Regions from separate parts of the Bradyrhizobium algeriense genome, predicted to be linked through region 1. Evidence: predicted binding sites of a transcription regulator. Region 1 holds the regulator's gene; each other region holds the start of a gene.

Region 1 (7,895 bases):
ACGAACTAGGTCGCTGCGCCTAGTGCGCAATTGCGCACTAGGCAGGGACGACGGAGAGAGCTACGCCACTTCGTTAAAACACCAGGCCAATATGCCCTTTTGCGCGTGCAGGCGATTTTCCGCTTCGTCGAACACCACCGATTGCGGACCGTCGATCACTTCGTCGGTGACTTCCTCGCCGCGATGCGCGGGCAGGCAATGCATGAAGATCGCATCACTCTTCGCCAGCGACATCAGCTTCTCATTGACCTGATAGGGCTTGAGCACGTTGTGGCGATGTTCGCCGTCCTTGTCGCCCATCGACACCCACGTATCCGTGACGACACAGTCGGCGCCGCGGACGGCGGCCTCGGGATCGTTGCCGAGCACGATGGGCGCTTGCGTCGCCTTGATCCAGTCCTTCATCGCCTTGTTCGGCGCGAGCTGCGGCGGGGTCGCGACATTGAGCTGGAACTTGAAACGCTCCGCCGCATGCGCCCACGACGCCAGCACGTTGTTGTCGTCGCCGGTCCAGGCCACGGTCTTGCCCTCGATCGGCCCGCGATGCTCCTCGAAGGTCATCAGATCGGCCATCACCTGGCAGGGATGCGAGCGCCGCGTCAGCCCGTTGATGACGGGCACGGTGGCGTGCGCGGCCAGTTCCAAAAGCGCGTCGTGATTGAGGATGCGGATCATGATCGCATCGACATAGCGCGACAGCACGCGCGCGGTGTCGGCGATGGTCTCGCCGCGGCCGAGCTGCATTTCGGCCCCGGTCAGCATGATCGACTCGCCGCCGAGCTGGCGCATGCCGACATCGAACGACACCCGCGTGCGCGTCGAGGGACGTTCGAAGATCATCGCCAGCGTTTTGCCTTCGAGCGGCTTCTTGCCCTTGTCATGTGCCTTGAGCTTCGCCTTCATGTCGGCGCTCAGCGCCAGCATGTTGCGCAACTCCTTCGGCGGCAATTCGTTGATGTCGAGGAAGTGACGGACGGATTTGCTCATCATCCCGCCGCCTTCTTCAACTGATTACCCGACAGCGCGACGCAGGCGCGCTCGAGCATCTGAACGGACTCGTCGATCTCGGCCTCGGTCACGATCAGCGGCGCCAGGAACCGCACCACATTGTCGCCGGCGCCGACGGTGAGCAATTTCTCGCCGCGCAACGCATTGACGAGATCGCCTGAGGGCACCACGGCCTTGACGCCGACCAGGAGCCCCTCGCCGCGCACTTCCGAGAGCACGGCGGGATAGCGATCGACCACGGAGGCGAGTTTCTGTTTCAGCAGCAGCGACATCTTCTGCACATGGTCGAAGAAGCCGGGCTTCAGCATCACGTCGAGCACGGCATTGGCGGCAGCGATCGCCAGCGGATTGCCGCCGAAGGTCGAGCCGTGCGAGCCCGGCGTCATGCCGGAGGCGGCCTCGGCGGTGGCCAGCACCGCGCCGATCGGAAAGCCGCCGCCGAGCGCTTTCGCCAGCGACATCACGTCCGGCGTCACGCCGACGCGCTTGTAGGCAAAGAGATCGCCGGTGCGGCCCATGCCGGTCTGCACCTCGTCGAACGCCAGCAGCAGGCCGTACTCGTCACAGAGCTGGCGCAGCGCCTTGAAGAAAGCCTGCGGCGCGGAGCGCACACCGCCCTCGCCCTGCACCGGCTCGATCAGGATACCCGCGGTGTGCGGCCCGATCGCCTTCTTCACCGCTTCGAGATCGCCATGCGGCACCTGGTCGAAGCCGTCCATTGGCGGGCCAAAGCCTTCGAGATATTTGGCGGAGCCGGTGGCGGCGAGCGTGCCGAGCGTGCGGCCGTGGAACGCGCCCTCGAACGTGACGAGCCGATAGCGCTCGGGATGCCCCTTGGAGAATTGATAGCGGCGCACGACCTTGATCACGCCTTCCATCGCCTCGGCGCCGGAATTGCAGAAGAACACCAGGTCGGCAAAGCTCTGCTCGCAGAGCCGCGCGGCAAGTTTATCGCCATCCGGGCTCTTGAACAGGTTCGACATGTGCCAGAGTTTTGTCGACTGTTCCTGCAGCGCCTTGATCAGGTGCGGATGGCAATGACCCAGCGCGTTCACCGCAACGCCCGAGGTGAAGTCGAGATAGCGCTCGCCATTGGTTGCGGTCAGCCAGCAGCCCTCGCCGCGTTCGAAGCCGAGATCGACCCTGGCGAAGACGGGGAGCAGATGCGACGTGGCGCTATTGGTCATGGCGATCACAAATGGTTTGCACTGAAGGTTTGAGACCCGCTTTCAAGACCTGCCGCGGAGCACACGCGTGCAGTGGCGCGAAGGCGGCAACGGCCGGTCTTGCGAAAACGAAACGTGCCGCCTCTTAAGGGCGGCACGTAGGAGGCATTCTATGTGGGCGGGGGGCGCTGTCAACACGCCACGAAGCCGCCTCTCCTGCACTGCAAGATGGGAGAATCCGTAGGATTGCGGTGTGGTGGAAAACACGCAGTGCAATGCCTAGATGTCGGAACATGTGGACGCGCGGGCCCGGACTCTTGCGCCGGAGTCACGCCATATTGTAGCTTTTGGGCTGTCGGGTACGACATCTCGTGCGGCAGTTCTGATCCCAAGAGTCCATTTTGTACAGCGTAGACGTTCGGGCCGGTTTCCGCGCCCGGCGAGGGCTAAGGGATTCTGACCGCAGGGATTTTAGAGACGAATGACGTCGCCAGCGCTGCCCCTGATTGGCCGGCGCGATGCGAAGGGAAGAATACGATGACGGTATTGACCTGGTCCGACGATCGCGTCGAGCAGCTGAAAAAGCTCTGGGAAGCCGGATTATCGGCCAGCCAGATCGCCGCGGAACTCGGAAATGTGACGCGAAACGCAGTGATCGGCAAAGTGCACCGGCTGGGCTTGTCCGGCCGCGCCAAGAGCCCCTCCTCGGCCGCCCCGCGGCAGCGCAAGGCGCGTCCGGCCCAGCAGATGATGCGGGTGTCGCGCCCGGTCTCGCGCGGCAACACCGCGCTGGCGCATGCCTTCGAGGTCGAGATGGAGCCCGATCCGATCGCCGTCGACAATGTGGTGCCTATGAGCCAGCGGCTGTCGCTGCTCGAACTGAACGAAGCCACCTGCCACTGGCCGGTCGGCGATCCCTCAAGCCCGGAATTTTTCTTCTGCGGCGGCAAGGCACTCGCGGGCCTGCCCTATTGCGCGCATCACTCGCGCGTTGCGTATCAGCCGGCTGCCGACCGGCGCAGGCAGCAGCCGAAGCCGACGAGGTAGTTGCTATCGTCCCGGCCTTGAGCCGGGACCCATAACCACAGACGTTCGTGGTCAGGTTTGGCTGGTGCGCCAGCCCGTTTCAACAATCAACGCCGCACGCGGACAAGCGATTTCGTGACTTCCCGCGTGCAATCGATAAACGACGCGACCGCAGGGCCAAGCGTTCGATTCTTCAAAAATACGATTTCGGCCGAAATCCGTGGGCCCGCCGATTTTAACGGCAAAACCCTCAAAGCGGCTTGATGCGCGCTTAATGCCGCGACGGACATGGGAAGAATTCCTACAAATTCTCCGCTCGCAATAAGCGACACGGTGAGCTGAATAGCTATCGTTTTGACCAACGGCTTCGGTGGCGAAAAGCCATTCGCTCGAAATACCTCGCCAACGAGCGCGCCTGGCGCGCTGTCATAGGGTGGCAGGACCCAATTGCCCTTAATGATGTCCGTGAGGTCAATTCGGCGCTTTCGCGCCAATTCACTTTGCGCCCCCACAACGAAGACAAAGGGTTCATCGAACAGGACTTCGGAATGGAAGTCCTCGTGCTGTCCCGTGGCTCTCGTAATCAGCAGATCAATTTTGCGCTCGCGCAGTTCCTGAATTTGATGTCCACCCGGATTGGTCAGCTTCACGTCAAGCTGAACGCCGGGATGTGCCTTGGAAAATTCCCGCACGATAGCCGGCACCAGGCTGTGCAGAATGATGTCGGTGCATCCCACCCTCACCTCGCCCGAGTTTGGATCGGACAAATGTTGGAGCGAGCGAAGGCCTTGTTGCATCTCGTCGAAGACATTGATGCCGCATCGAAGCAACACCTCGCCATAGGCCGTGAGTTCGGCGCCCTGCGAGCCTCGATCGAACAATCGCACGCCGAGCGTGCCTTCAATTTCGGATATCGCCTTGGAGACGGCAGGATGTGAAATTCTGAGCCTGGCAGCCGCCTTCGCCATGCTGCCGGTGTCGGCAACCGCCATCACAATATGAAGGTCCCGCAACTTGATGCGGCGGCCAATTCGATCCGACCAGTCCATTCGGGCTTAACCCAGCGGTTACAGGGATGCCGCAATTTTCGGTCTACCAGATAATGCCCCGGTCGACCAGAGTTGGCGGCGGTTCGATGATGACCGACCGGACAAATTCGCTGGAGAAGGACGATCACATGATCACGAAGCGAAGATTCGTATCGATGGCGTGCGCGGGCGGCCTCGCCGCCATTGTCCCCGACGCGATCCGCATGGCGAGCGCCCAGACAGCTTCGCGGATGCTGGTGGGGTTCGGTGCGGGGGGCGCGATCGACGTGATTGCGAGGAGGCTCGTTGAGGGAATGAAGGATCAATCACTTTCATTCATCGTCGACAATCGTCCCGGCGCCGGCGGGCGTCTGGCGCTCGGCGCGCTGAAAAGCGGCCCGGCCGATGGCACGGCGATGATCCTGACGCCCGCCTCCAGCTTCGCCGTATTTCCCCACGTCTACAAGTCGCTGGGCTATGATGCGTTCAAGGATTTCGCTCCCGTCACCACAGTCTGCTCCTTTCCATTTCTGATCACCATCGGTCCGATGGTGCCTGCCGACGTCAGGACGCTGGCCGATTTCGTGAAATGGTGCGCGGCTAATCCCAAGCAAGCCACCTACGGTACGGCGGCGGCCGGGTCGATGCTGCACTTCACCGGCGTGAGCCTGGCCAAAGCGGGCAGGTTCGAATTCGTGCATCTGCCCTATGGCGGCCCCGGCGGCATTCAGGATCTGATCGGCGGTCAAATCGCCGCTACGATCTATCCAATCGGCACTGCACTGCCGCATGTGCAATCCGGCGCCATAAGGGCACTGGCGACAACTGGATCGCAACGATCCCCGCTGCTTCTCGATGTGCCGACGGTTCGGGAGGCCGGATATTCCGCGCTCGAAGCCAACGAGTGGTTTGGCGTCTTCGTTCCGGCAAATACGCCTGCCGGAACGGTGAACCGCCTCAATGAGGCGATCCGCGCGGTGGTGAACACCGACGCCTTCAAAACGGCCTTGGCCAAGCTTTCCGTAGATCCCGCCGGCCAAACGCCGAAGGAATTTGCGCAACTGATCAAATCCGATTTCGACCGTTGGGCCCCAATTGTCCAGGCCTCCGGCTTTACGCCAGAAGATTGAGGGGGTCATGGACAACTCAACGGGCACGCGGCTGCACCGGACACCGGACCAGATTCTCGGTCCCTACTTCCCGACCGGGCAGACGCCGGCCTCACAGGCCGACCTGACCTCGGTCAAGGGTTTCGAGGGGTGTGCGCAGGGAGAAATCATCGAGGTCACAGGGAGGGTGCTCAATCTCGACGGCGAACCCGTTCGCGGGGTACCCGTCACGATCTGGCAGGCCAACAGCTTTGGCCGCTACGTGCATGCCAACGACCTAAATCCTGCGCCGCTCGATCCCCACTTTGTCGGTTGCGTCGGCATTCTATCTGATAGCGACGGCGTCTATCGGATCAAAACCGTCAAGCCTGGAGCTTATCCCGCAGGTCCAGATTGGATGCGCCCGCCTCATATCCACTTCGAAGTTCACGGCCGATTCGAGCGGCTGATCACCCAGATGTATTTTCCCGGCGAGCCGCTCAATGCCTGCGACAGGCTGCTCAACGCTGCGCTGCGTCCCGATCTGCTGATTGCAGAGCCACTTCCATCGGAAGATGGAGCAGACCATCGCGTTCTGAATTTCGATATCGTTCTTGCGCGGGGCTGACTTCGGTCGCGCCCTACTCCACCTTCGCAAACCTGTCATCCAGCGCATAACCCGCGCCGCGCACGGTGCGGATCGGGTCCTGTTCGCGGCCCGGGTTGAGCAGTTTGCGCAGGCGGCCGATATGGACGTCAACGGTGCGCTCGTCGATATAGATGTCGCGGCCCCAGACGCTGTCGAGCAACTGCTCGCGGCTGAAGACGCGGCCGGGATGCTCGAGAAAAAATTCCAGCAGGCGATACTCGGTCGGGCCGAGATCGATGGAGCGGCCCGAACGCGCGACGCGGCGTTTTTCGCGGTCGAGTTCGATGTCGCCATAGGTGAGCACGGTGGCGAGCCGCTCGGGACTTGCCCGCCGCAGCAGGCCCTTCACCCGCGCCAGCAGCTCCGGCACCGAGAACGGCTTGACGATGTAATCGTCGGCGCCGGTCGCCAGGCCCCGCACCCGCTCGCTCTCCTCGCCGCGTGCCGTGAGCATGATGATCGGCAATTGCTTGGTCTCCGGCCGGGCGCGCAGGCGGCGGCAGAGTTCGATGCCTGACAGCCCCGGCAGCATCCAGTCGAGCACGACGAGATCCGGCACGCGCTCCTTCAGCCGCGTATCGGCGTCGTCGCCGCGGGCGACGGTTTCGACGTCATAGCCTTCAGCATCGAGGTTGTAGCGCAACAGCGTGGTCAGCGCTTCCTCGTCCTCGACCACCATTATGCGCGCGCTCATTCTTGTATCCCTCAGCTATTCGGTATCGTGGTCGCAAACGTCGTCATGTCGCCCTTGGGGCGCTGGTCGAGCATCTGCTGTCCCTCGATCATGTAGAATACGGTTTCGGCGATGTTGGTGGCGTGGTCGCCGATCCGTTCGATGTTCTTGGCGCAGAACATCAAATGAATGCAGAACGAGATGTTGCGCGGATCCTCCATCATGTAGGTGAGGAGTTCGCGGAACAGCGAGGTGCAGATGGCGTCGACTTCCTCGTCGCCCTTCCAGACCGCCATAGCCGCCGGCAGGTCGTGCGCCGCATAGGCATCCAGCACCGACTTGACCTGCGACTGCACCAGATCGGTCATGTGCTCGAGGCCGCGGATCAGCTTCAGCGGCTGGAAATCGTTCTCCAGCGCGGCGACCCGCTTGCCCATGTTCTTGGCGAGGTCGCCGATCCGCTCCAGATCGGTAGCAACCCGCATGGCGCCGACGATTTCGCGCAGGTCGATCGCCATCGGCTGGCGCCGCGCGATGGTCAGCACCGCGCGTTCCTCGATTGCATGCTGCAGGCGGTCGATTTCAACGTCGGCAGCGACAACGCGCTTGCCGAGCGCGACGTCGCGGCGGATCAGCGCATCGACGGATTCGGTGATCATGCGCTCGACCAGGCCGCCCATCTCGGCGACCAGGCGGGTCAATTCCTGAAGATCGCTGTCAAATGCCTTGGCGGTGTGTTCAGAAGCCATGTGTTATCTCCTCAACCGAACCGGCCGGTGATGTAGTCCTGGGTGCGTCGATCGCTCGGCGAGGTAAAAATCCTGTTGGTGTCGTCGAACTCGATCAGCTCGCCGAGATACATGAAGGCGGTTTTGTCCGAGACGCGGGCCGCCTGCTGCATGTTATGGGTGACGATGGCGATGGTGTAATCCTCCGCCAGTTCCTGGATCAGTTCCTCGATCTTGGCGGTCGAGATCGGGTCTAGCGCCGAGCACGGCTCGTCGAACAAAATCACCTCGGGCCGCACCGCGACCGTGCGCGCGATGCAGAGCCGCTGCTGCTGGCCGCCGGACAGCGAGAGGCCCGAGGCGTTCAGCTTGTCCTTGACCTCGTTCCACAGCGCGCCGCCGCGCAGCGCCTTCTCGACCCGGCCATCCATCTCGGACTTGGAGATCTTCTCATAGAGGCGGATGCCGAAGGCGATGTTTTCGTAGATCGTCATCGGGAACGGCGTCGGCTTCTGGAACACCATGCCGA
Region 2 (7,895 bases), 3.4 Mb from region 1:
CGCAATGTGATCCCGCACACCGCTGAGCTGGCGGGCACCGTCCGTACCCTGAACGGCGACGTGCGGAAGATGGTGGAACGGCGGGTCCGCGAGGTCGTCGCCGGCGTGGCGCAGGTCACCGGCGCCAGGATCGATCTGACCTACGATCGCGGCTATCCGGTAACAGTCAATCATGTCCAGCAGACGGATGTCGCGACGCGGGCAGCCCGCGAAATCGCCGGCGATGCCAATGTGCAGGTGATGCCGCCGCTGATGGCGGGCGAAGATTTCGCCTTCATGCTGGAGCAGCGGCCGGGTGCGCTGATCTTCTGCGGCAACGGCGACAGCGCAGGGCTGCATCACCCCGCCTATAATTTCAACGACGAGGCGATCGTGTTCGGCACCTCTTACTGGATCAAGCTGGTCGAGAACACGCTGGCCGCGTGAGGCCGCCCAAGGCCTCGCTGGGCTAAGGGCTTCGCCGGGCTTTCCAGCTCTGGTCGGCCAAGCTTCCGGGTGGAATGGGGGCTCTGCGGCAGCGTGCTGGGTGGACCGCCGCTTGCATGCTACAGAGGCGTTACTGTTCCAACTTGAGGTTCGAGAAAGTCCCATGCCCATCGTTAACCGCGTCGCCGATCTGCAACCCGATATTCAGGCCTGGCGCCGCGATATCCATGAAAATCCTGAATTACTGTACGACGTCCACCGCACCGCAGCATTCGTGGCGGACCGCTTGCGCGAATTCGGCTGCGACGAGGTGACGACGGGCCTCGGCCGCACCGGTGTCGTCGGCGTCATCAAGGGCAAGCAGCCCGGCAAGGGCGAGATCAAGGTGATCGGGCTTCGCGCCGACATGGACGCGTTGCCGATCGAGGAAGCGACCAACCTTCCCCATGCCTCCAAGACGCCGGGCCTGATGCATGCCTGCGGCCATGACGGCCACACGGCGATGCTTTTGGGTGCCGCGCGCTATCTCGCCGAAACAAGGAATTTCGCCGGCGACGCGGTCGTGATCTTCCAGCCGGCCGAGGAGGGCGGTGCGGGCGCCGCCGCCATGATCAAGGACGGTCTGATGGACCGGTTCGGCATCGAGCAGGTCTACGGCATGCATAATGGCCCGGGGATTCCGGTCGGCTCCTTTGCCATCCGCCCCGGTCCTGTCATGGCTGCGACCGACTCGATCGACATCAAGATCGAAGGACTCGGCGGCCACGCCGCGCGCCCGAACAAGTGCATCGATTCCGTGCTGGTCGGTTCGCAGTTGATCACCGCCCTGCAATCGATCGTAGCGCGGACCATCGATCCCCTGGACTCGGCCGTGATCTCGATCTGCGAGTTCCATGCCGGCAACGCGCGCAACGTGATCCCGCAGACCGCCGAACTGCGCGGCACCGTGCGGACGCTGACGCCGGAAGTCCGCGAAACGGTCGAGCGGCGCGTCCGCGAGGTGTGCGAGGGCGTAGCCAAAATGACCGGCGCCAAGGTCGATCTCGTCTACGAGCGCGGCTATCCCGTCACCAAAAACCACGCCGAGCAAACCGACTTCGCTACGCAGGTGGCCAGGGAAGTGGCCGGCGCCCAGAACGTCCACGACATGCCGCCGCTGATGGGCGCGGAAGATTTTTCCTATATGCTGGAAGCGCGGCCGGGCGCCTTCATCTTCTGCGGCAATGGCGACAGCGCAGGACTTCATCACCCCGCCTATGATTTCAACGACGAGGCGATCGTGTACGGCACCTCGTACTGGATCAAGCTGGTCGAGAACAAGCTGGCCGCGGCGTAAGGGCGCCTGGCTCCTCTCTTGAACTTCCATCGTACGTGAAGTCGAATGCACATCAAAGAAGGCCAGTATCTCCAGTACGGGCCTTCCTTATTTGCCGCTCAGCCGCGACTTGAGATGCCGATAGGGCGCCTCAGGGCCCGAATGAACAAACAAAGACACGGCTAAAATCCCAGCCGTGTCCCGGCGCTACCGTCTACGGTCCGGCGGCACTCAGTAGCGCGCCGGCACGTACATTTCGGGCGGTATCGGTCCGCGGCTATATTCCGGGTTGCGAACCCGCGCCGGCAGAACCACCCGGTCCTGCTTGATTTCCTGGTAGGGAATTTGTTCGAGCAGATGCGCGATGCAGTTCAGCCGTGCCTTCTTCTTGTCGTCTGCCTCGACCAGGTGCCAGGGAGCTTCCGGAATGTGGGTACGCTCCAGCATCGCTTCCTTGGCCTTGGTGTATTGCTCCCAGCGGCTGCGCGATTCCACATCCATCGGGCTGAGCTTCCACTGCTTTAGGGGATCGTGGATCCGCATCGTGAAGCGCAAATGCTGCTGTTCGTCGGTGATGGAAAACCAGTACTTGATGAGGATGATTCCGGAGCGTACGAGCATACGCTCGAATTCCGGCACCGACCGGAAGAATTCTTCGACGTCGTCTTCAGTGCAAAAACCCATCACGCGCTCGACGCCGGCGCGGTTGTACCAGCTGCGGTCGAACAGCACGATCTCGCCGCCGGCCGGCAAATGCGAAACGTAACGCTGGAAATACCATTGCGTGCGCTCCCGCTCGTTCGGCGCCGGAAGCGCCGCGACGCGGCAGACACGCGGATTGAGCCTCTGGGTGATGCGCTTGATGACGCCGCCCTTGCCGGCGGAATCGCGCCCCTCGAAAATCACCACCACCTTCAGCTTGTGGTGCTGCACCCAGGTCTGCAATTTTACCAGTTCACCCTGCAGACGGAATAATTCCTTGAAGTAGACGCGCCGATCGATCGTCTCTTCTTCCGTATGGTCGGCAAATTCATTGGTCAGCGCATCGAGACGATCGTCGTCGATTTCAAGTTCCAGTTCCTCATCGAAACTATCCAGCATTTCCGCCTGAATGCGGTCGTGGATGGTGCCATTCGGGGGCCTTTTGGTCATGGCGGGCTCCAGCTGCAGAACTATTGGGTTCGCATGGTGTGCGAACGTCGGTGTCCTGCCGTATCATCGGTCAGGGCACTTTGCGGAAAGCAAAAGGCCGGAGTTTGGTTCCGGCCTTCCGCTACCTGTCGAGGCTGCCCGCATGACAGCGACCCGATCGCACCGCCGATACTCAGAACAGATTCGAGAACAGCACGTAGAGGCCTGCCGACAGGCAGATCGCGGCCGGCAGCGTCAGCACCCATGCCATCAGCAGGTTGCGGATGGTCGCCATCTGCAGGCCGGAACCGTTGGCTGCCATGGTGCCGGCGACGCCGGACGACAGCACGTGGGTGGTGGAAACCGGCAGGCCGAACACGTCGGCGACGCCGATCGTCGAGGCGGCAACAAGTTCGGCGGACGCGCCTTGCGCGTAGGTCAGATGCGACTTGCCGATCTTCTCGCCGACGGTGATGACGATGCGCTTCCAGCCGATCATGGTGCCCAGCCCGAGCGCGATCGCCACCGCGATCTTGACCCAGAGCGGGATGAACTTGGTGGCTGAGTCGAGCGAGCCCTTGTAGGCCTTGAGGATGTCGACCTCTTGCTTGTTCAGGTCGTTTTCCTTGTCCTTCATCAGGAAGCGGATCGCTTCCGAAGTCAGGTACATGTCGTTACGGGTGTTGCCGACGGCTTCCGCCGGCACCTTGTTCAGCGAACCGTACTTCTGGACCTGGTCGCCGATATCCTTCACCAGCACGGCCAGCGAGGGGTAGGTGCCTTCGCTGATCTTGCGGGCGGCGACGTATTGCGTCACCGCGGGCCGCGGGTCGCCGATGATGCTATGGCCGGCGCCCTTGGCGGCGATCACCTTGGAGGCGGCTTCCGAGGTCTTCTGGAACTGCACCACCTGGGATTCCGGCAGGGCACGGTTCAGAGCGTAGGCGGTCGGCACCGTGCCGATCAGGATCAGCATGATCAGGCCCATGCCCTTCTGGCCGTCGTTGGAGCCGTGCGCGAAGCTGACGCCGGTGCAGGTCGCGATCAGGACGCCGCGGATCCACAGCGGCGGCGGCTTGTTGCCTTCGGGCGCGGCATACAGCGCCGGATTGCGGACGACGAACTTCAGCACCAGCAGCAGGATCGCCGCCATACAGAAGCCGAACAGCGGCGAGAGCAGCAGCGCGTAACCGATCTCGGTCGCCTTGGTCCAGTCGACACCCGAGGTGCCGTCGCGGCCGCGCATCATCGCGTTGGCAATGCCGACGCCGATGATCGAGCCGATCAGCGTGTGCGAGGAAGATGCCGGCAGGCCGAAATACCAGGTGCCGAGATTCCAGACGATGGCGGCAATCAACAGCGCGAACACCATCGCAAAACCGGCGCTGCTTCCGACCTGGAGGATCAATTCCACCGGCAGCAGCGAGACGATGCCGAAGGCGACCGCGCCGGAGGAGAGCAGCACGCCGAGGAAATTGAAGAAGCCCGACCACATCACGGCGAATTCCGCCGGCAGCGAATGGGTGTAGATCACGGTCGCGACCGCGTTGGCGGTGTCGTGGAAGCCGTTGACGAATTCGAAGCCGAGCGCGATCAGGAGCGCCACGAACAGCAGGATATAGGGCAGGTAGGCGGTAACTCGCATGCCGGTCGCGTCGATGTCGGCGTAGATGCTGTAGGCGACGTACAGCAGCCCGGCGGCGAGGATGCCGCAGAACAGGATCATGGTCAGCGGATTGAAACCCTTGTCGAGGTTCGGCCGCGAGGCCGGCTGGACGGGCGCCGCGTCGCCCATCGATGAATTGAGAGCAACATCGGTCATTCTGACACCCCGCCGAAATAAACTGACTGAGGGAGCATTTCTGACTGAGGGACTTGAAGGTTGGATGACAGGCAGCGATTGGCTCGGCCTGGGGGCAGACGATGCAAGGCGCGTCGGCGCGGGCGTATGCCTTGGCGCCGGATGCTTCTCCTTGGAATCGTTGGGCCATTGGCGAGGCGGTGCCGCGCGATGGCGCAGTTCCCGTCCTTAGCAATGCGGGTTGAAGCAATGCGGATTGAACCTATTCCGGTCGCGTGCGGCCGAGGGATTGCGCGCCGCTACCTCTCACCGTTTCCTCATGCCGTCGCCTCTCGTATGGTCGGCTTTGCGGCGCAAGAGTGGGTCGCGCGCTGCACGGCGCCGGGGCTGAAGTGGACCGCGCAGCGCGTCGACCGTATGGGAGCGTCATGGCGTGACCAGACGTCCCACATTCCCTTGAGAATGCGATTGTGTCTTCTATCAATTAATGGTTGCAGATGGAATTGTCAATTTTTCCCGTTATATTTCACCAATAATTGCGGCTGCCGGATTGGCGGAATTCAGGCCGCATGTGCTGATTTTCGCAGCACGTCGGCGGCTATTTTGAGGTCCTGGACGAAGCGCCGGTATTCCCGCGCCTTGGCCTCGGCGTCCGGCAATCGCAACAGATAGGACGGGTGCACCGTCACCAGCGCCCTGGTGCCGTCGTCGAGATCGATCGGGCGGCCGCGGTTCTTGTTGATCGGGGTAATTTTCCCGAACACACTTTGCGCTGCGGTAGCGCCCATTGCCACCACCAACTCGGGTTTGATCGCGGCGAGTTCCCGTTCGTACCATTGCCGGCACGCCTTGATCTCCGGCGTATTCGGCTTCTGGTGCAGTCGGATCTTTCCGCGCGGCACGAACTTGAAATGCTTGACCGCATTGGTGACGTAGACCGTGCGGCGGTCGATCCCGGCCTCTTCCAGCGCGCGGTCGAGCATTTGACCCGCGGGACCTACGAACGGTTTTCCGGCGAGGTCTTCCTTGTCGCCGGGCTGCTCGCCGACCAGCATGATCCGCGCCGTTTGCCGGCCTTCGCCGAATACGGTCTGCGTCGCATCCTTGTAGAGATGACAGGCGCGGCAATCGGCGGCTTCCTCGCGCAGCATCTCAATATCGTCAGCCTGTTTGCGGGCCATTTCGCTCGCCGTGTCGTTTGCTTTGGGCGGTTTCAGGGGGTTAATCAACGAGGCCTCCGGCAGGTTCCGCCAGTATTTCCGTGGCATCTCCTTATTTATCGCCTGCACTTTCAGCCGGGCCGGATTGAAAATGCTGGCGTAATAACTCCACCAGGTTTCCTCCAGCCGATCCGCGGTCGGAGCTTCGCTCTTGGCGACGCCCGATGTGATCGAGACGGCATGGCCGTCCCAATGCGCGCAGACGTCAGGCGTCAGGATCGACCAGGGCATGTCGGCGAAGCGCCGCGCGAAGAACGGCGCGGCCAGTTCGACGATATGATGCTCCGGCTCGAACCAGGCGACGAAGTGCGATTTGTGCTCGCGGCCGATTTCGCGGAAGCGGACAAAGGCGTGCATCTTGTGCTCGTCGCGGCGCACGGCCTTTGCCATCGCGGCGACCTCGGCCACGTCAGGATCGGTTGCGAGTTCAAGCAGGTCGTGATGAATTCGCAACCGACACAGCAGACGGTAGAGCAGGGCAAACCGCTCAGGGTTGCGGTGCAGGATCGCGACTTCAGCCAGTTCGACGAATTTGGCAGGTACGTTGAACGTGCCATGTGGCGGCTCGAGCGGCGCCGCCGCCGGCTCGAACAGTTCGGGCGCATCGCCCGTCACGCGCCAGCTCACATCGGAGGGTTTCACATCGCCCAGTGCCAGTGCGCGGGCGGCTTTCCGCCAGCCATCGAAATCGGTTTCGCTGTCGAGGGTGATGTGGTGCATTTGCTTACTCCACGTACTTCGCTGTCATCCCCGCGCAACGGCTTTGCCGTTGTCGCTGGAGGAGCCGCGTAAGCGGCGTCTCGAAGGATGGGCCGCATTCCTGTCATCCTTCGAGGCTCGCAAGTGCTCGGCAGCGCCTTTCTTCTCGGGATGCCGCGTGCGGGGTTGGCATCCGCCAGGATTTCCAGCTTACGTTGCACGGCCATCGTTGAATCCCTTTGATTCCATTCATGAATCGCCAAGGCGTCGATCCTGATTGACTCTGCCGGGCCGGTTAGCTTTATATTAGAACATATCATGAACAAATGAGCCAGCCGCGGGTTCACTAGGAAAAAGCGGTAAAGGCCAAATTTTCTTAAGGAGCGGCGCATGAGCACCGCACGCACAAGCACGCTTGCGAATTTGCGCGGGAGCATCGAGCGGATCGAGACGCATGGCGATGCGCATGACCTCAACAAGATCGCGCTTGGCCATGCGGCAGCAGATGCGACGCTGTGCGGCGGTCTTGCGGTCGCAGCGGTGCATGAAGTGTTCGCCGAGGGCCACCAGAGCGCGGCGGCCACGGGGTTCATCGCTGGCCTCGCGGGAAGGGTATCGCGGCGCCGGCCGCTGGTTTGGGTGCGGCAGGATTTTTCGGAAATCGAATCCGGCGCGCTGTCGATGAACGGGCTTTGCGAGTTGGGTCTCGATCCGCGGCTGCTCGTGACCGTGCGCGCGCCGGACACTGACGCCGCGTTGCGGACCGCCGCCGACGCGGTGGCCTGCGATGCGCTCGGCGCCGTCGTGCTGGAAGTCTGGGGGCAGGCGCGCCAGCTCGATCTCGTCGCCAGCCGCAAGCTCACGCTGGCCGCGGCAGCCTCCGGCGTCACCGCATTGCTGCTGCGGATGGCCGCGGAGCCGCGGCCGTCGACCGCGGAGACAAGATGGATCGTGCGCGCGGCGCATTCGCCGCCGTCAGCACCATGGAGCGCGTGGGGCGCGCCTGTCTTCGACGCGCAGCTGGTTCGTAACCGTCATGGCCCGGTCGGCCGCTGGATCATGGAATGGAAATGTGATGAATGCCTCTTCAGCGAACCGGCGACGTATCCTCAGCCTGTGGCTGCCACGCCTGCCCATCGACCGCATCAAGCGCAAGCTTTCGGGCAGCGGCGACGCGCTGGATAAAACCCCCAGCGTCGTCGTCGCCAAGCAGCACAACGCCATCCTGATCCATTCGCTCGACGAGGCCGCCGTGCACGCCGGCCTCTCGATCGGCCTGCCGCTCGCCAATGCCCGCGCGATC
Region 3 (7,895 bases), 2.5 Mb from region 1:
GCACGCGTCGGCAAGCGGCGAAGCCTAGCCAAACTATGCGGCGCGAACATGGAGGGGTTGATCCAACGGTCTCGCGATCGAAGCGTCAGATATGCTGCGCCATGATCCGGCCGGGCCGCGCATCCGGGCGGGGCTCGATATCGACCGACCAGAGGTCACGGTTGTCGACGTCCTTCAACGTCACGCTCATCACTTCGGTCTTGCCGTCGATGTCGACGCGGCCGAAGAATTGCAGGCCGAAACAGGGCGCGAGATTCTCGCCCTGCTCCGCGCTGCAGCCCTTCTGGAACGCAGCTTTCGGCCCGAACGTGTTGTCGAGCGGCGCCGGCGCCCAGGTGCCCGCATGTAAGGGGCCGGAGACGAACTCCCAGAACGGCTCGAAATCCTGAAACGCCGCGCGGTTCGGATCGTAATGATGCGCGGCCGTGTAATGCATGTCGGCGGTCAGCCACACCGTGTTGCGGATGCCGGCGCGCTTCATGAACGACAGCAGATCGGCAATCTCGTGCTCGCGCCGCTCCGGCGGGCCATCGCCGAGCGCAATAGCATCCTCGCTGATCAGGCCGATCGGCATGTCGGCGGCGATCACCTTCCAGGTCGCATCGGAGGCCACCAGTTCGCGCTTCAGCCAGGCCAGTTGCGCCGCGCCGAGGATGCAGGTCTCGCTTTGGTCGTCGCGCTTGTTAAAGGTGGAATCGCGGTAGCTGCGCATGTCGATCATAAAGACGTCGAGCAGCGGGCCATAGACGATCTTGCGATAGATGCGGCCGTCCTGCGCCGGCGTCACGCGCATCGGCATGAATTCATGGAACGCGCGGCGCGCCCGCGCCACCAGAAGCGAAGAGCCGTCCTCGGCATAGCCGGTCTCGTCGGCGGTGCCGATCGGCGCCCAGTCGTTGGTCACCTCATGATCGTCCCATTGCGCGAACATCGGCACTTCGGCGTTGAAGGCGCGCAGATTGTCGTCGAGCAGATTATATTTGTAGTTGGCGCGGAACTGTTCGAGGCTGTGCGCCACCACGGACTTCTGTTCGGTAACGATGTTGCGCCAGATCTCGCCATTGGGCAGCTTCAGCTCGCGTTCCACCGGACAGTCTGCATAGATGTGATCGCCGGAATGGATGAAGAAGTCCGGACGGTTGTCGAGCATGGTGCGGTAGGTGCGCATACCGCCGCGCGAGGGATCGATGCCCCAACCTTGGCCGGCGGTATCGCCGGACCACGCGAACGAAATATGGCTTCGCGCGGTGGGCGCGGTGCGGAAATGCCCGACCTGCACCTCGCCTTCGATGCCGCTCTCGCTGATATCGTCGAAGCGCACACGATAGAAAATGTCCTGCCCCGCCGGCAGGCCATCGAGCAGAACTTTTGAGACGAAGTCGCTGTCCGGCAAGGCATCGGCGGTAACGATGCGAAGGATGGTCTTGAAGCTCTCGACAACAGAACATTCAACCTGCATCCGCGCCGGCCGGTCGGCGCGCGCCCAGATCACCGCGGAATCAGCCGAGACGTCGCCCGACTGAATCCCGCTGGCGATGAGCGGACGATCCGCGGCGCGGCTGAGATGAGGTTTGGCGAGGCTGCCGAGACCGGCGACGGCAAATGTCGCGGCGGAGCGGACCAGCAACTGACGCCGGTTCAGGCTTTGCCCGGCGCGTATCGCAATCGGCATCGAAGCACCCTCGTCGAATCACGACGAAGGTGTGCCCGAGCAATTTGACTCCTGGCCGAAGGTTTTACGACAGATGGATGACGTGGTGGGGGAACGCTGCCGTCATTGCGAGCGAAGCGAAGCAATCCATTCTTTCTGTCTGCGGACAGATGGATTGCTTCGTCGCTTTGCTCCTCGCAATGACGAACGCTGCGGATCTACCGCTGCCAGCCGCAGATGCCGCCGGACTTGCACGGCCAGGTCTGGATCCGCGTGTCGCGCGCCTGCGCGTCGAGCGGATTGGTATGACGCCGCGCCAGCCTGGTGCGGGCGGCGCCACGCGGTTTCTCCACACGCGGTTTCTCGGCGCGCTCATGCGCTACGTGAGCAGCTACCTGAGGCGCTACTTGAGGCTTGGGCGCGGCTTCCTTCGGCACAACCACGCGCTCCGTCTTCACCGGCCGGGCATCGTTTCTCGCCTCGATCCGGACCGGGGCGAATCGCGTCTCCGGGCCGAGCCGCTTCGGCGAGAGCACGGCCTGCGAAAGATCGAGGCCAATGAGCTCGCCGGCCTTGTAGTCGTCTGCCAGCGCGGTGCTGCCCGACATCAGGAGCCCCGTGCAAAGTGCTACCGCAAAAGCGCTTTTCAGGACCATCGAAGGCCTCCTGAAATCAACCAAAAATCTGAAGAACGGCCATCATGTAGGCAGCCGGCCGCACAATGCCAGCCGATCCCGCCCGCAAGATTACTGGTGAATGATCCTGGCTGTGGAAAAGTTCACAGCCAAGAACAGCCAAGATAAGCGAAACTTATTCAGCTGCCTGCGCCACCGGCTGGCCGATCGCGGCCTCCACGCGCGTGCACTCGCTGCGGAACTTCGCGACATTGGCTTCCTTGACGTGGCCGTAGCCGCGAACGAGTTCCGCGGACTTTGCCAGCGCTACCAGACGCGGCCAATCCTGCGGCTTCGCCGTGTCGAGATGGCGGAAGATGATCGCGGAATATTCGCTCGGTAGCGCCCGCTCCATCCGGCGCTCGGCCGTGTAGCCGAACGGATCGAACGCAGTTCCGCGCAGGAACTTGAACCGCGTCAGGAGTTCGAAGACGCGGAAGATCCAGGCGCCGAACTCGCGCTTGCGCAGGTGCCCGGTCACCCTGTCGCGCGGCGTCAGCAGCGGTGGCGCTAGGCTGACCTTGACGCTCGCGTCGCCGTCGAACTGTTCCTTCAACGCTTTTGCGAACTCACCGTCGGAATAAAGCCGGGCGACTTCGTATTCGTCCTTGTAGGCCATCAACTTGAACAGGCCTTTTGCAAACGCTTCGGTCAGTTCATGCGACCCGGGCGAGCCCTTTGCTTCGACCGCGCGAACGCGCTCGACCTCGCTGAGGTAGCGCTTCGAGTAGGCCTCATTCTGGTAGTCCGTCAGGAACTTGGCGCGGAAAGCGATGCTCTCGTCGAGCGTCCGCTTGACCGGCGCCGCGCCCGAATTCTTGAAGCGGGCAGCCGCGACGACGCGCTGCAGATCGTGCGCGGCGAGCCGGCCCCACGAGAACGCCAGCTTGTTCATGTCGATCGCCGCGCCGTTGAGGTCGATCGCCTTCATGATCGCCTCCAGCGAAAGGGGTAAAGCGCCACGCTGGAACGCGAAGCCGAGCATGAAGGCGTTGGTGGCGATGCTGTCGCCCATCAGCGCGGTGGCAAGCCCGGTCGCGTCCAGAATATCGAGATCGGAGGCGCTGACGGCGCCATTTAGCGAGTCGCGCATCGTCCCCGCCTCAAAGTCGATGTCGGGGTTGATGACGAAGCTTGCCGTCGGCAACAAATCGGCATTGACGATCGCGCGCGTCACGCCGCGCTCGGCCCGGCTCAGCGCCGGAATGCTTGTGGCGACCACGATGTCGCAGCCGAGGATGAGGTTGGCGCCGCCGGGCGCAATACGGACGGTTGCGAGATCGTCCGCCTCGGGCGCGATGCGGACATGGCTCATGACCGCGCCGTTCTTCTGCGATAACCCTGTGAAGTCGAGCGTCGAGCACGCCAGGCCCTCGACATGGGCGGCCATGCCGAGCAGCGCGCCGATGGTGATGACGCCGGTGCCGCCGATGCCGGTGACGAGGATGTTGTAAGCGCCATCGAGCACAGGCGTGGCCGGCACAGGCAGATCGGCGAACAGCGCGGACGGATCGGCCGCGGTGCGATCGGCCTTCCTTAGTCTGCCGCCATGCACGGTGACAAAACTCGGGCAAAAGCCCTCGATGCAGGAAAAGTCCTTGTTGCAGTTCGACTGGTCGATCCGCCGCTTGCGGCCGAACTCGGTTTCCAGCGGCTGCACGGAAACGCAGTTGGAAACAGACGAGCAATCGCCGCAGCCCTCGCAGACCCTTTCGTTGATGAAGACGCGCTTCGGCGGATCGGGATAGAGCCCGCGCTTGCGGCGGCGGCGCTTTTCCGCCGCGCAAGTCTGGTCGTAGATCAGGACCGTCAGCCCCTTGACCTCGCGCAGTTCCTTCTGCACCGCGTCGAGCTCGCGGCGATGATGAACGGTCGCGCCTAATGGGAAGTAATTGCTGGGATACTTTTCGGGATCGTCGGAGACGATGACGAGACGTTTGGCGCCTTCCGCCGAAACCTGGTGCGCGATCTGCGACACCGTCAGGCCGCCCTCGGCCGGCTGGCCGCCGGTCATCGCCACCGCATCGTTGTAGAGGATCTTGTAGGTGATGTTGACGCGAGCAGCCGCCGCCGCGCGGATCGCGAGCAGGCCGGAATGAGTGTAGGTGCCGTCGCCCAAATTCTGGAACACGTGCGGCTCGCTGGTGAACGGCGCCTGCCCGATCCAGGTGACGCCTTCCGCGCCCATATGCGAGATCGTCTGGGTGCGGCGGTTCGGCACCGACAGCGCCATGCCGTGACAGCCGATGCCGGCCATGGCGCGGCTGCCCTCGGGGATCTTGGTCGAGGTGTTGTGGGGACAGCCCGAACAGAAATACGGCGTGCGCTGAAGTTTGGCGGCGCCAATGCCTTCGGCCGGCCGGTCGAACGCTTCGAGCTTTGCGAGACGCTGCTCCAGCGCCGGGCTGCGATGGCCAAGTTTGCGCAACCGCGCAACCACAGCCGCCGCGACCATGGTCGGCGTTATTTCGCCCTCGCTCGGCAGCAGCATCGCGCCGCTCTCGTCGCGCTTGCCAACCACCGAGGGCCGCTTCGAGGCATCGACATTATAGAGAATGCGAAGGAGCTGGTCCTCGATGAAACCGCGCTTCTCCTCGACCACAAGCACATCCTGCAGACCTTCGGCGAACGCCTTTGCTCCGGATTCCTCCAGCGGCCAGGTCAGCGCGACCTTGTAGATGCGCAGTCCCAGCGCCTGCGCCTCGGCGTCTGATATCCCGAGGTCGGCCAGCGCCTGCCGGAGGTCGAGATAGGCCTTGCCGGTCGCCATGATGCCGAGCCGGGCGGGCTTGGAATCCAGCACGATGCGGTCAAAGCGATTGACGCGCGTGAACGCCGCCACCGCCTGCATCTTCGGGCCGTGCAGCCGCCGCTCCTGCTCCAGCGGCGCATCGGGCCAGCGGATGGAAAGCCCGCCCGGCGGCATTTCGAAATCATCGGGCATGATGATCTTGATGCGGTCGGGATCGCTGACGATCGAGGCCGAGCTTTCAACGGTTTCGGAAATCGCCTTGAAGCCGACCCAGCAACTTGAATAGCGCGACAGCGCAAAGCCCAAAATACCGAGGTCGAGATAATCCTGCAGCGTCGCCGGATTGACCACCGGCATCAATGCCGCGGCGAACACCTGCTCGCTCTGATGGGCGAGCGTCGAGGACTGGCAGCCATGGTCGTCGCCGGCGAGCGCAATCACGCCGCCGTTCGGCGAGGTGCCCGCCGAGTTGGCATGCTTGAGCGCATCCATCGAGCGGTCGACGCCGGGGCCTTTACCATACCAGATACCGAATACGCCATCGACCCTGGCGCCGGGAAACATGCCGACCTGCTGGCTGCCCCACACGGCGGTGGCCGCCAGGTCCTCGTTGAGACCGGGCGCGAACTCGATGTCATGCTGCTTGAGGAAGGTTTTGGCGCGCCACAGCGCGTGGTCGTACATGCCGAGCGGCGAGCCGCGGTAGCCTGATATGAATCCGGCGGTGTTGAGCCCCGCTGCGCGGTCGCGTTCGCGCTGCAACATGGGAAGGCGGACCAGCGCCTGTGTACCGGACAGAAAAATCCGCTTCGCGTCCAGACGATACTTGTCGTCCAGACCAACTTCCATCAACGCCATTCGTCCGCTCCCCGTCGCGCGTTCCGCCGGTTATTTGAACCGGTCTAATTGCGAACAGAATGCACCGGTTTTGCTATGCGTGCCCAGCGTGAATTCATGGCCGCAGGACATATCTCGCCCGCCTTGTGGATCGCTCTTGCCGAAATCCGCCTTCTTTGAAACGCTTGGGAGTAAAGGGAGACACCAGGAATGACAGAAGCGGCGTTCACGACCGAACTATTGGAAAGCGGCAATCTGCTGGTGGGGCCGTGGCGCAGTCCGAAGCAGATGCTTCACGCGCAGGTCTACGACTCCCACGCCTCGATCCACGACGATGCGACCGCGCAAAAGCTCGGCTTTCAGGGCGGCACCATCGAGGGCCCGACCCATTTCAGCCAGTTCGCGCCGCTGTGCGAGCGCATCTGGGGCCAGGCCTGGTTCGAGACCGGGTGCCTGTCGGCCCACTACCGCAACCCCGCCTTTGAGGGCGAGGAGGTGCAGGCCAATATCGAAAAGCCGAAGCCGGGCGAGAGGATCTGCGCGATCGGCATGACCAAGCGCGACGGCACCGAGATTTTGCGTGGCACGGCATCGATCGGCGGTGACGGAACGGACACGGCGCTTTCCCGCCGGCTTGGCGAATTGAAGCCGCTCGGCGATCCCGTCATTCTCGCCGACCTCAAGGTCGGCATGAAGACACCCCGCCAGACGGTGAAGATGGATTTCGACCAGCACATGGGCGACCTCTATCCGTTTTCGCTTGAGCAGAAGCTGAAGGTGATCACCGAGCCCTCGGCGTATTATTCGCAGGAGCTCAATCCCTGGGGACGGGCGATCATTCCCATGGAGATGCTGAGCGTGCTGTTTCAATACCGCGCCCGCGAGGACCGGTTGCCGGTCCGCGGTCCGGCGGTCGGGCTGTTCGCCGATCAGGAAATCCGCCTGCTGCGTGGACCGTTGTTTGTCGGCGAGAGCTATTCCACCGAACGTGAGGTCGTTGCGCTGAGTGGCAGCCGCCGCACCGAGAGCGTGTGGATGCGCACGACGGTGTTCGCCGCCGATGACAAGCCCGTTGCAACCATGCTGTTGAACATGGCGAGCATCAAAGATTCCTACGCCAACTACGATCAGGAGCACAAAGCGCTCTACGGCTAGGTGAGCCCGATCCGCTATCGCCAACAAGGACAACAACAAAATGGCCCGTCTGCCCTATCTCGAAGCCGACCAGGTCGCCCCCGAATACCGCGACATGCTCAAGCGCAACACGAACCTGCACAAGCTGTTGGTGAACTCTCCCGACATGGCGCGCGCCTTCAACGGCATCGGCGGCTACATCCGCTTCAACAGCAAGCTCGATCCGCGCTTGCGTGAACTCGCGATCCTCCAGGTCGGCTGGATGGAGAAATCCGAATACGAATTCACCCACCATGTGAAGATCGGCAAGGAGTTCGGCGTCACCGATGACGATATCGCCGCCCTGATGGCCGAGACCGAGGGCAAGCCCTCCAAACTCGAACCTCTGGCGAAGACGATTCTCCGTGGCGCCCGTGAGATGGTGCGGGAACTTGCGATGTCGGAGGCGACATTCGCCGAGATTAAAAAGGAACTCTCCGACGAGCAGATGGTCGACCTCGTGCTCACCATCGCGTTCTACTGCGCCGTGGTCCGCGTGCTGGCGACGATGAAGATCGACAACGAACCCTTTTACAGAGAGGTACTGCAACAGTACCCGATCCCGGGAGTGGAATGAATGCGCCTGAAAGATCGTGTCGCCATCGTCGTCGGCGCCGGACAGAGCCCCGGCGAAGGCATCGGCAACGGCCGCGCCACCGCGCTGACCTTTGCGCGCGAAGGCGCCAAGGTGCTGTGTGTCGATCACAATCTGGCCTCCGCCCAGGAGACGGTCGACATGATCACCGCCAAACAGGGCACCGCAGCGGCGTTCAAGGCCGACGTCACCCAAAATGCCGACCTCAAGGCG
Region 4 (7,895 bases), 6.0 Mb from region 1:
CCACGCCCGGCATGCGCCGGCTGTTGCGGAAATCGCGCACCAGCGCATCGACGCTTCGCTTGAAGACGGCAATGTCACCGAAGGCTGCGATGTTGATGGCGGCGACCGCCTGTCCGGTGTTGGTGACGCTGTCGTCGTCGTGATTGAAGTCGATCACGTCGCGGCCCATCGCGGCGCCGCCGAGCGTGCCTGCGAGCAGGCCGATGATCATCGCAAGGCCGTAGCCCTTGTATCCGGCCTCCATGCCGCCGAGCGGCAGCAGCATGCCTTCGTCGGCGCGTTTCGGGTCGGTCAGCGGCTTGCCTTCGCGATCGATCATCCAGCCCTCCGGCATGGTCTCGCCGCGCAGCGCCTTGGTTTTCACTTTCCCGTAGGCGGCGACCGTGGTCGCCATGTCGAGCACGATCGGGTTTTCGTCGCCGGCCGGAATGGCGGCTGCGATCGGATTGGTCGACAGCAGCATGTCGAGGCCGCCCCAGGCCGGAAGGTGATTGGCGTTGCCGACCGCGAAGTAGAGCCCGATCATGTCATGGGCGAGCGGCATCGTGGCGTAGAGTGAGGCGGGGCCGGCATGGTTGCTGAACTGCGAGTTGACCCAGCCTATTCCGGTGCTGCGCGCCTTTTCGATCGCCATCCCGGCCGCGCGTTTCATCACGAGGTGGCCCATGCCATTGTCGCCGTTCAGGACGGCGGTGCCGGCGTGCTCGTGCACGACATGGATGTTGGGCCGGACGTTGAAGCCGCCGGCCTTGATCCGCCTGACATATTGCGGCAACCGGCTGACGCCGTGCCCGTCCGATCCCTGCAGGTCGGCCTCCGCCATCAGGGCCGCGACCGTTGCAGCATCGGCGTCCGGCAAGCCCACCGCGGTGAGCGCCTGCTCGATGAAGGCCTTCAACCGGTCAAAAGTAACTGATGTATCGGACAGGACGGGCACTCCCAGAGGCCCGCGGGCGTGGCCGCGCCGGGCGAAGTCGACGTCGATGGCGGGCAGGGCCGCCGTTGCTAGCCGGTGCCGAACGCCTTGAAGGTGATGATGGTGTGGGTGTCCTGGATGCCCGGAATCACCTGCACCTTCTCGTTGACGAAATGGCCGATGTCGGTGTCGTTATCGACGTAGAATTTGACCAGCAGATCGTAATCGCCGGCGGTGGAATAGATCTCCGAGGCGATCTCGGCCTCCGCGAGCGCATTGGCGACGGCATAGGACTGGCCGAGCTTGCATTTGAACTGGACGAAGAAGGGAACCATTGCTGTCGTCTCCAAAAATGTTGGCCCCAATAGGCCAAAAACCGCCGGGGATGGCAAGCCAGCTTGCCGCCCGTGCCCTGCCGCGGTAGGACAATTCATGGCCCTCACCACACGATTTGCGCGAGGCTTGCGATGACGACGCCGATCGCGCTCACCATCGCCGGCTCGGATTCCTCTGGAGGAGCGGGCATCCAGGCCGACCTCAAGACGTTTGCCGCGCTCGGCGTCTACGGCGCCTCCGTGATCACGGCGCTGACCGCGCAGAACACCACGGGCGTCAGCGGCATCCACCAGGTGCCGGCGGAGTTCGTGACCGCGCAGATCGACGCGGTGTTTTCAGATCTCGACGTCGGCGCGGTCAAGATCGGCATGGTGGCGCACCCGCCGGTGATCGACGCCATCGTCGCGGGGCTCAAGCGCTGGGCGCCGAAGCATGTCGTGCTCGATCCCGTGATGGTCGCAACTTCGGGCGACCGGCTGCTCGCGACCGAAGCCGTCGACGCGTTGCGGACCAGGCTCATTCCGCTGGCGTCGGTGATCACGCCCAATCTGCCGGAAGCCGCAGCGCTGCTCGACGAAGGCGTGGCGGCGGACGAAGCCGCCGTCGAGAAACAAGGCAGGCGATTGCTGGCGCTCGGTTGCAAGGCGGTGCTGATCAAGGGCGGCCACGGGGAGGGCGCCGAGAGCATCGATTACCTGGTCGATTCCTCCGGTGTCACCGCACTCGCCGCGCCGCGCATCGCCACAAAAAATACCCACGGCACCGGCTGCTCGCTCTCCTCGGCGATTGCCGCGGAGCTCGCGAAAGGCGAGGGCATGGACAGCGCCGTGCGCAACGCCAAGGCCTGGGTCAGCGCTGCGATTGCGGAGGCGGATCGTTTCACCGTCGGGCACGGCCACGGCCCGATCCATCATTTTCACAAGTTTTATTGAAGCAAGCGTAGCCCGGATGGAGCCAACGGGTCGCGCGAATGCGCGCCCCGTTGGCTCCATCCGGGCTACGTATTGCCTCTCCACTGTCGCCTGCCTGTCGCATCGCGCTGCTATCCGCAAGTTGTGGGGCGCGGCAGTGATTCTCGCGGAAATATCGCGGCGTGAACAGTCATCGCCCTGTCACAGAAATCTGTCAGGGGACAGGTATGGGTAGTGACTCCTTGAGTGAAGAAAGCCCGGAACGGCGCTTTCGGACCTTGTTTATCTCCGATGTTCATCTCGGAGCCCGCGGCTCGCAAGCCGATCGATTGCTGGATTTCCTCAAGAGCCATGACGCCGACACCATCTATCTCGTCGGCGATATCGTCGATGGCTGGGCGCTGAAGTCGAGCTGGTACTGGCCGCAATCGCACAACGACTTCGTGCAGAAGATGCTGCGCAAGGCGCGCAAGGGCGCCAAGGTCATCTACGTGCCCGGCAATCACGACGAGTTCCTGCGCAATTATTACGGCACGCATTTCGGCGGCATCGACGTGGTGGAGAACACCATTCACGAGGGCGCCGACGGCAAGCGCTACCTCATCATCCACGGCGACATCTTCGATCTCGTGGTGCAGAACGCACGCTGGCTCGCCCATCTCGGCGACAAGGCTTATGACTTCGCCATTCAGATGAACCGCCTCGTCAATTTCTTCCGGCGCATGTTCGGCGTGCCCTATTGGTCGCTGTCGCAATGGGCGAAGCTGAAGGTCAAGAACGCCGTGAACTATATCGGCGCGTTCGAAAAGACCCTGGCCGGCGAGGCGCGGCGGCACGGCGCCGACGGCGTGATCTGCGGCCACATCCACTACGCCACCATCCGCGACGAGCATGGCATCCGCTACATGAATTGCGGTGACTGGGTGGAAAGCTGCACTGCGCTCGCCGAGCATGAGGACGGCCGGTTCGAGATCATCACCTGGACCGATCCACTGCGAAGGACGGTGCCGGTTCCCCGCGTCGCGGCGCGCGCCGCATGATGCATATCCTGGTCGCGACCGATGCGTGGCATCCGCAGGTCAACGGGGTGGTTCGCACGCTGACCATGATGGCAGAGGCGGCCAAGGGATTTGGCGTCGAGGTGAGCTTCCTGACGCCGCAATCGTTTCGCACTTTTGCGATGCCGAGCTATCCCGATCTGCGGCTGGCGCTGCCATATCCGGCAAAAATCGCAAAACTGATCGAGGCGGCAAAGCCCGACAGCATTCATATCGCGACCGAGGGCCCGATCGGGCTATTGGTGCGGCGCTATTGCCGCAAGCGCGGCGTGCCGTTCACCACCAGCTTTCACACCCGCTTTCCTGAATATGTTTCGGCGCGTTCGCCGATACCGGAAGCCTGGGTTTGGCGAGTGCTGCGCGCCTTCCATCGGCCGAGCCAGGCGGTGATGGCGGCTACGCCGGCGCTGGCGGCCGAATTGCGCATGCGCGGCTTTCGCAACGTGGTGCTGTGGTCGCGTGGTGTCGATACCTCGCTGTTTCATCCGCGCAGCGTCGATCTCTGCCTGCCGATGCCGGTATATCTCAGCGTCGGGCGCCTCGCAGTCGAAAAGAATCTCGAAGCCTTCCTCGACCTCGATCTGCCCGGCACCAAGCTCGTCGTCGGCGATGGGCCGGCCCGAGCGGCGTTGGAGCGGAAATATCCGGACGCCGTGTTCCTGGGCGCCAGGCACGGCGAGGAACTGGCTGAAATCTACGCGGCGTCGGACATTTTCGTATTTCCCAGCAAGACCGACACGTTTGGCCTGGTGCTGCTGGAGGCGCTGGCCAGTGGCCTGCCGGTTGCCGCCTTTCCGGTCACCGGTCCACGCGACGTGATCGGCTCGGCGCCGGTCGGCGTCCTGGACGACGACCTGCGCGCGGCCTGCCTGGAGGCGCTGCAGGTTTCGCGGCAAGATTGCGTCGAATTCGCTACCGGCTACAGCTGGCAGGCCTCCGCGCGGGTCTTTGTCGAGCATGCCCTGACCACCCGCCCGGTCCTGCCGGAAGGCGAGGTGGCCGAATTTGGCACGGAAGATCCGCATTTCGCCGCCTGAGTTCACGGGTAACGCCTGAATTCACGGTAAATCGTCTTGCCCGCCCGTCGGCGACCGCGATACAAATTGCGGATGCCAGAATCTATCCAAAATCCACCTATTGGCGCGGCCGATATCGAGGCCGCCGCCAAGGTGGTCGCGCCCTTTGCGGTGCGGACGCCGCTGTTGTCGTTCCCCGTTCTCAATGAACGCGTCGGGACCAAGGTGTTTCTGAAGCCCGAAATGCTGCAGCGGACCGGATCGTTCAAGTTCCGCGGCGCCTTCAACAAGCTGGCCTCGATCCCGCAGGACAAGCGCGGCGGCGGGGTGGTCGCGTTCTCTTCCGGCAACCACGCCCAGGGCGTGGCGGCGGCGGCGCAGATCCTCAGCATGCAGGCCACCATCGTGATGCCCGCGGACTCTCCCGTCACCAAGCGCGAGCGCACCAAGGGCTACGGCGCCGAGGTGGTGCTCTACGACCGCGACAAGGAAGACCGCGAAGCGATCGCCAACGGCATTGCTGCGAAGCGCGGCGCGACGCTGGTGCGCCCCTATGACGATCCCTTCGTGATTGCCGGACAAGGCACCGCGGGCCGTGAGATCGCCGAAGACATGACGGCGCTCGGGCTCGTCCCCGATATCGTGGTGGCACCGGCCTCGGGCGGCGGGCTGATCGCCGGCGTTGCGACGGCGGTGAAGGCAAAATTTCCGCAAGCGCAGGTGATCGTCGCCGAACCCAAGGACTATGACGATCATGGCCTGTCGCTGCGCGCCGGCCACCGCGAGGCCCATCATGCCGCCGGCCGCACCATCTGCGATGCGCTGATGGCGGCGATGCCGGGCGAACTCACCTTCTCGATCAACAGCAAGCTGCTGGCGAATGGCGTGATCGCCTCCGACGAGGAAGTCGGCGCGGCGGTCGCCTATGCCTATCGGGAATTGAAGCTTGTGGTCGAGCCGGGCGGCGCCGTCGGCCTCGCCGCGCTGTTGGCCGGTCGCATCGATGCGAGGGGCAAGAACGTCGTCATCGTGCTCTCCGGCGGCAATGTCGACGCGGACCTGTTCGCCAAGCTGGTCGCCTGATCATCCCGTCTCAAACGGAACCGGGCAGAGCGTGTGCTCTGCCCGGTTTCGTGTTTGTACGAAGCTCTCCCGTCAGCGCCGTCCGAAGCCGCCGCCGCCAAACGAACGGCCGCCGAACGAACTGCCACCGAACGAACTGCCACCGAACGAACTGCGGGCGAATGAATTGCGCGACGGGCTTGCGGCGACGCGCTGGCTGAAGCCTCCGCCCATACGGCTGTTGAAACGACGCGGCGCGGTGTTGACCATCGGCCTGTTGGTGAGCCGTGCCGAATTGTTGTTGAACCTGCCGGGCAATTTCGCGACCTTGCCGGTGTTGACGGGATTGGTGTTGATCTTGCCAGGCAAGGTCGTGACCTTACCCACTTTGCCGTTGTTACCAATATTGGCAGGGGTGATCCCGCCCTTGGCGGGCAGCGTAACGATCTTCGATGGCGAGGGTATATGAGCCTGGGCGCCAAGATTGCCCTTGGAGATGCCCAGCGTCGGCGCGTGGCCGAAGTTCCCCGACTTGAAGGACGGCGACTGCTTCGCCAGATGCGTGAACTGCATCAGATGCACCGCCTTCGGCGCACCCTGCAGCTTCAATGCAGACTTGGCGTACTGGCTGTTGGAATAATTGTCATGGAACGTCTTGTAGGCGAAGGGCGAGTTCGCGAGCACCGCCTTGTGCCACGCCTTTGCCACCTGCAGGTTGCCAAGCAGCACGCGGATGTGGTCGCACAGCGGGTCATGCGGGTAGAGCCGGATGAACTCCTCATAATACTCGGGCGAGCCTTCGGACAGCACGTAGTCGTAGGCCTGGCGCACCGAACGCGACGGCAGATTAGCTGCAGCCTGCATGATCGGACGGCGATCCGGCGAGCGGCCTGCGGCAACCGCCGTATCGCCGAAGAAATAGAAATCGGAGGTCAGCGACGAGCTTTCCCACGGCGTCTGACGGCCCTTGGTCGCGCTGTTCACTTCGAGCCGGACGCGCTTGAACAATTGCTCGATCGGCAGGTTCGGTTCGCGTGCGACATTCAGGAAAGCCGACGTATACGGGCTGTGGTTGCCGTCGCCGTCCTGCGCCTCCATGCCCGGCGCGGTCGAGTAGCCGACGATCGAGCCGTTCGGCGCATCGACGATGGCAAGGCCCCGCCCGGTGTCATTGACCTCCGGGAACGGATTGTTGCGGCAGGCGTCGAGTACGACGATACGCATCCGGCTCTGGATCGATTCCAGCGTGCCCATCAGATCGACCAGTCGCAGCGAATTGCGGTCGAGATCGGACGGCGAAGAGATTTTTGCATCGACCGGGAGCAGATAGTTCTCGCCCGCCACCTGCACGCCGTGGCCGGCATAATAGATCATGGCGACGGCGCCGGGGCCGCGCTCGGCGACCCTGGCGGAGAAGTCCTGCACGACCTTGACCATGTCGCTGCGCGTCAGGTCGGTCGCCTGCGTCACCTCGAAGCCCGCCGAGTTCAAAAGCTGCGCCATCGATTGCGCGTCGTTGCCGGGATTGGCGAGCTTTGGCGCGGTCTGGTAATTCGAATTGCCGATCACCAGCGCGATGCGCTGGTCCACCGCCGGTGGCGTTTGCATGCCGTTGCGGATGTCGGCGTTGGGGGCTTCGGCGAAAGAGGCGCCGGCGAAGCCCAGCAGGCCTGCCAGCACGCTGGCAGATAACAGCAATGACTTGAAACGGGACATGGCGGCTTCCTCACGTGAATCTCGTGGCGAGATTTGCTGTGGGGACGCTAGGCCGCTTTACCCTTGCGGTACGTGACGGCGGTCACGCTTGCTGCCGGAGGCGGCCGGCTCTTGCCGCGGTTCAAGACAGCTGACAATCTCGGGTTGCTGGAAGGTCGAAGGAACCCAACATGGGGTAAGCTTCGGGCTAACGATCGCAACCGGAATCATCGCGGCGGTGCTGGTCATCGCGGCTGCGGCTCAGGCGAGCAATGTGTTCGCGCCGCTTGCGGCGGCCATTTTCATCATCGCCATCGTGTGGCCGGTCCAGAAGCGGTTGCAGTCGTGGATGCCGAAGCTTGTCGCGCTGGCGATCACCGTCGTCGTCACGGTGGCGATCTGTCTCGGCTTTGCCTCTCTCGCGGCCTGGGGATTTGGTCGCGTCGGACGATCGCTGGTCGCGGATCTGCCGCGCTACCAGGCCCTTTATTCGACGATGGTGACTTGGCTGGACGGCCACGGCGTTTCGGTCGCAGGGCTTTGGGCCGAACATTTCAACGTAGGCTGGCTCTTGCGCGCGACGCAGTATGTCACCGGGCGCGTCAATACCACGCTGACCTTCTGGGTGATTGCGCTCGTTTACGTCATGCTCGGACTTCTCGAAGTCGACAATGTCAGGCAGAAGATCGAGCGGCTGGATAATCGTACCGCGGCCCAAGTGCTGCTCGACGGCAGCGCGGCGACCGCGACGAAATTTCGAAGGTACTTGCTGGTACGGACGAAGATGAGCGCGGTGACCGGCGTGCTGGTCGGCGCTTTCGCGGCGATTACCGGACTGCCATTCGCATTCGAGTGGGGCGTGATCGCCTTCGTGCTCAACTATATCCCGTTCATCGGGCCG

The links. Region 1 encodes PhoB, which activates phosphate uptake and scavenging genes when phosphate is short. Its sites were predicted from a motif close to TGTCATNNANCTGTCAT; they were not measured.
Region 2: the regulator PhoB is predicted to act here: its motif matches at 4,748-4,764, upstream of V1286_RS21300 (inorganic phosphate transporter).
Region 3: the regulator PhoB is predicted to act here: its motif matches at 1,739-1,755, upstream of V1286_RS25510 (alkaline phosphatase D family protein).
Region 4: the regulator PhoB is predicted to act here: its motif matches at 2,352-2,368, upstream of V1286_RS08225 (UDP-2,3-diacylglucosamine diphosphatase).

Annotation. Positions count from the first base shown of each region.
Region 1 is NZ_JAZHRV010000001.1:7,759,287-7,767,181, reverse strand. It holds gene argF (ornithine carbamoyltransferase) at 61-987, opposite strand; gene V1286_RS37210 (aspartate aminotransferase family protein) at 987-2,195, opposite strand; gene V1286_RS37205 (GcrA family cell cycle regulator) at 2,712-3,221, shown strand; gene V1286_RS37200 (LysR family transcriptional regulator) at 3,308-4,249, opposite strand; gene V1286_RS37195 (tripartite tricarboxylate transporter substrate-binding protein) at 4,339-5,358, shown strand; gene V1286_RS37190 (protocatechuate 3,4-dioxygenase) at 5,366-5,944, shown strand; gene phoB (phosphate regulon transcriptional regulator PhoB) at 5,958-6,659, opposite strand; gene phoU (phosphate signaling complex protein PhoU) at 6,671-7,387, opposite strand; gene pstB (phosphate ABC transporter ATP-binding protein PstB) at 7,399-7,895, opposite strand, start outside.
Region 2 is NZ_JAZHRV010000001.1:4,367,834-4,375,728, reverse strand. It holds gene V1286_RS21315 (M20 aminoacylase family protein) at 1-426, shown strand, start outside; gene V1286_RS21310 (M20 aminoacylase family protein) at 590-1,762, shown strand; gene ppk2 (polyphosphate kinase 2) at 1,973-2,893, opposite strand; gene V1286_RS21300 (inorganic phosphate transporter) at 3,066-4,694, opposite strand; gene V1286_RS21295 (UdgX family uracil-DNA binding protein) at 5,234-6,613, opposite strand; gene V1286_RS21290 (ImuA family protein) at 6,983-7,777, shown strand; gene V1286_RS21285 (Y-family DNA polymerase) at 7,668-7,895, shown strand, end outside.
Region 3 is NZ_JAZHRV010000001.1:5,278,367-5,286,261, forward strand. It holds gene V1286_RS25510 (alkaline phosphatase D family protein) at 86-1,672, opposite strand; gene V1286_RS25515 (hypothetical protein) at 1,870-2,307, opposite strand; gene V1286_RS25520 (indolepyruvate ferredoxin oxidoreductase family protein) at 2,462-5,935, opposite strand; gene V1286_RS25525 (hypothetical protein) at 6,125-7,069, shown strand; gene V1286_RS25530 (carboxymuconolactone decarboxylase family protein) at 7,110-7,664, shown strand; gene V1286_RS25535 (SDR family NAD(P)-dependent oxidoreductase) at 7,665-7,895, shown strand, end outside.
Region 4 is NZ_JAZHRV010000001.1:1,710,823-1,718,717, forward strand. It holds gene V1286_RS08210 (Ldh family oxidoreductase) at 1-937, opposite strand, end outside; gene V1286_RS08215 (Lrp/AsnC ligand binding domain-containing protein) at 1,006-1,251, opposite strand; gene thiD (bifunctional hydroxymethylpyrimidine kinase/phosphomethylpyrimidine kinase) at 1,384-2,184, shown strand; gene V1286_RS08225 (UDP-2,3-diacylglucosamine diphosphatase) at 2,391-3,203, shown strand; gene V1286_RS08230 (glycosyltransferase family 4 protein) at 3,203-4,258, shown strand; gene V1286_RS08235 (threonine ammonia-lyase) at 4,331-5,320, shown strand; gene V1286_RS08240 (caspase family protein) at 5,393-7,015, opposite strand; gene V1286_RS08245 (AI-2E family transporter) at 7,233-7,895, shown strand, end outside.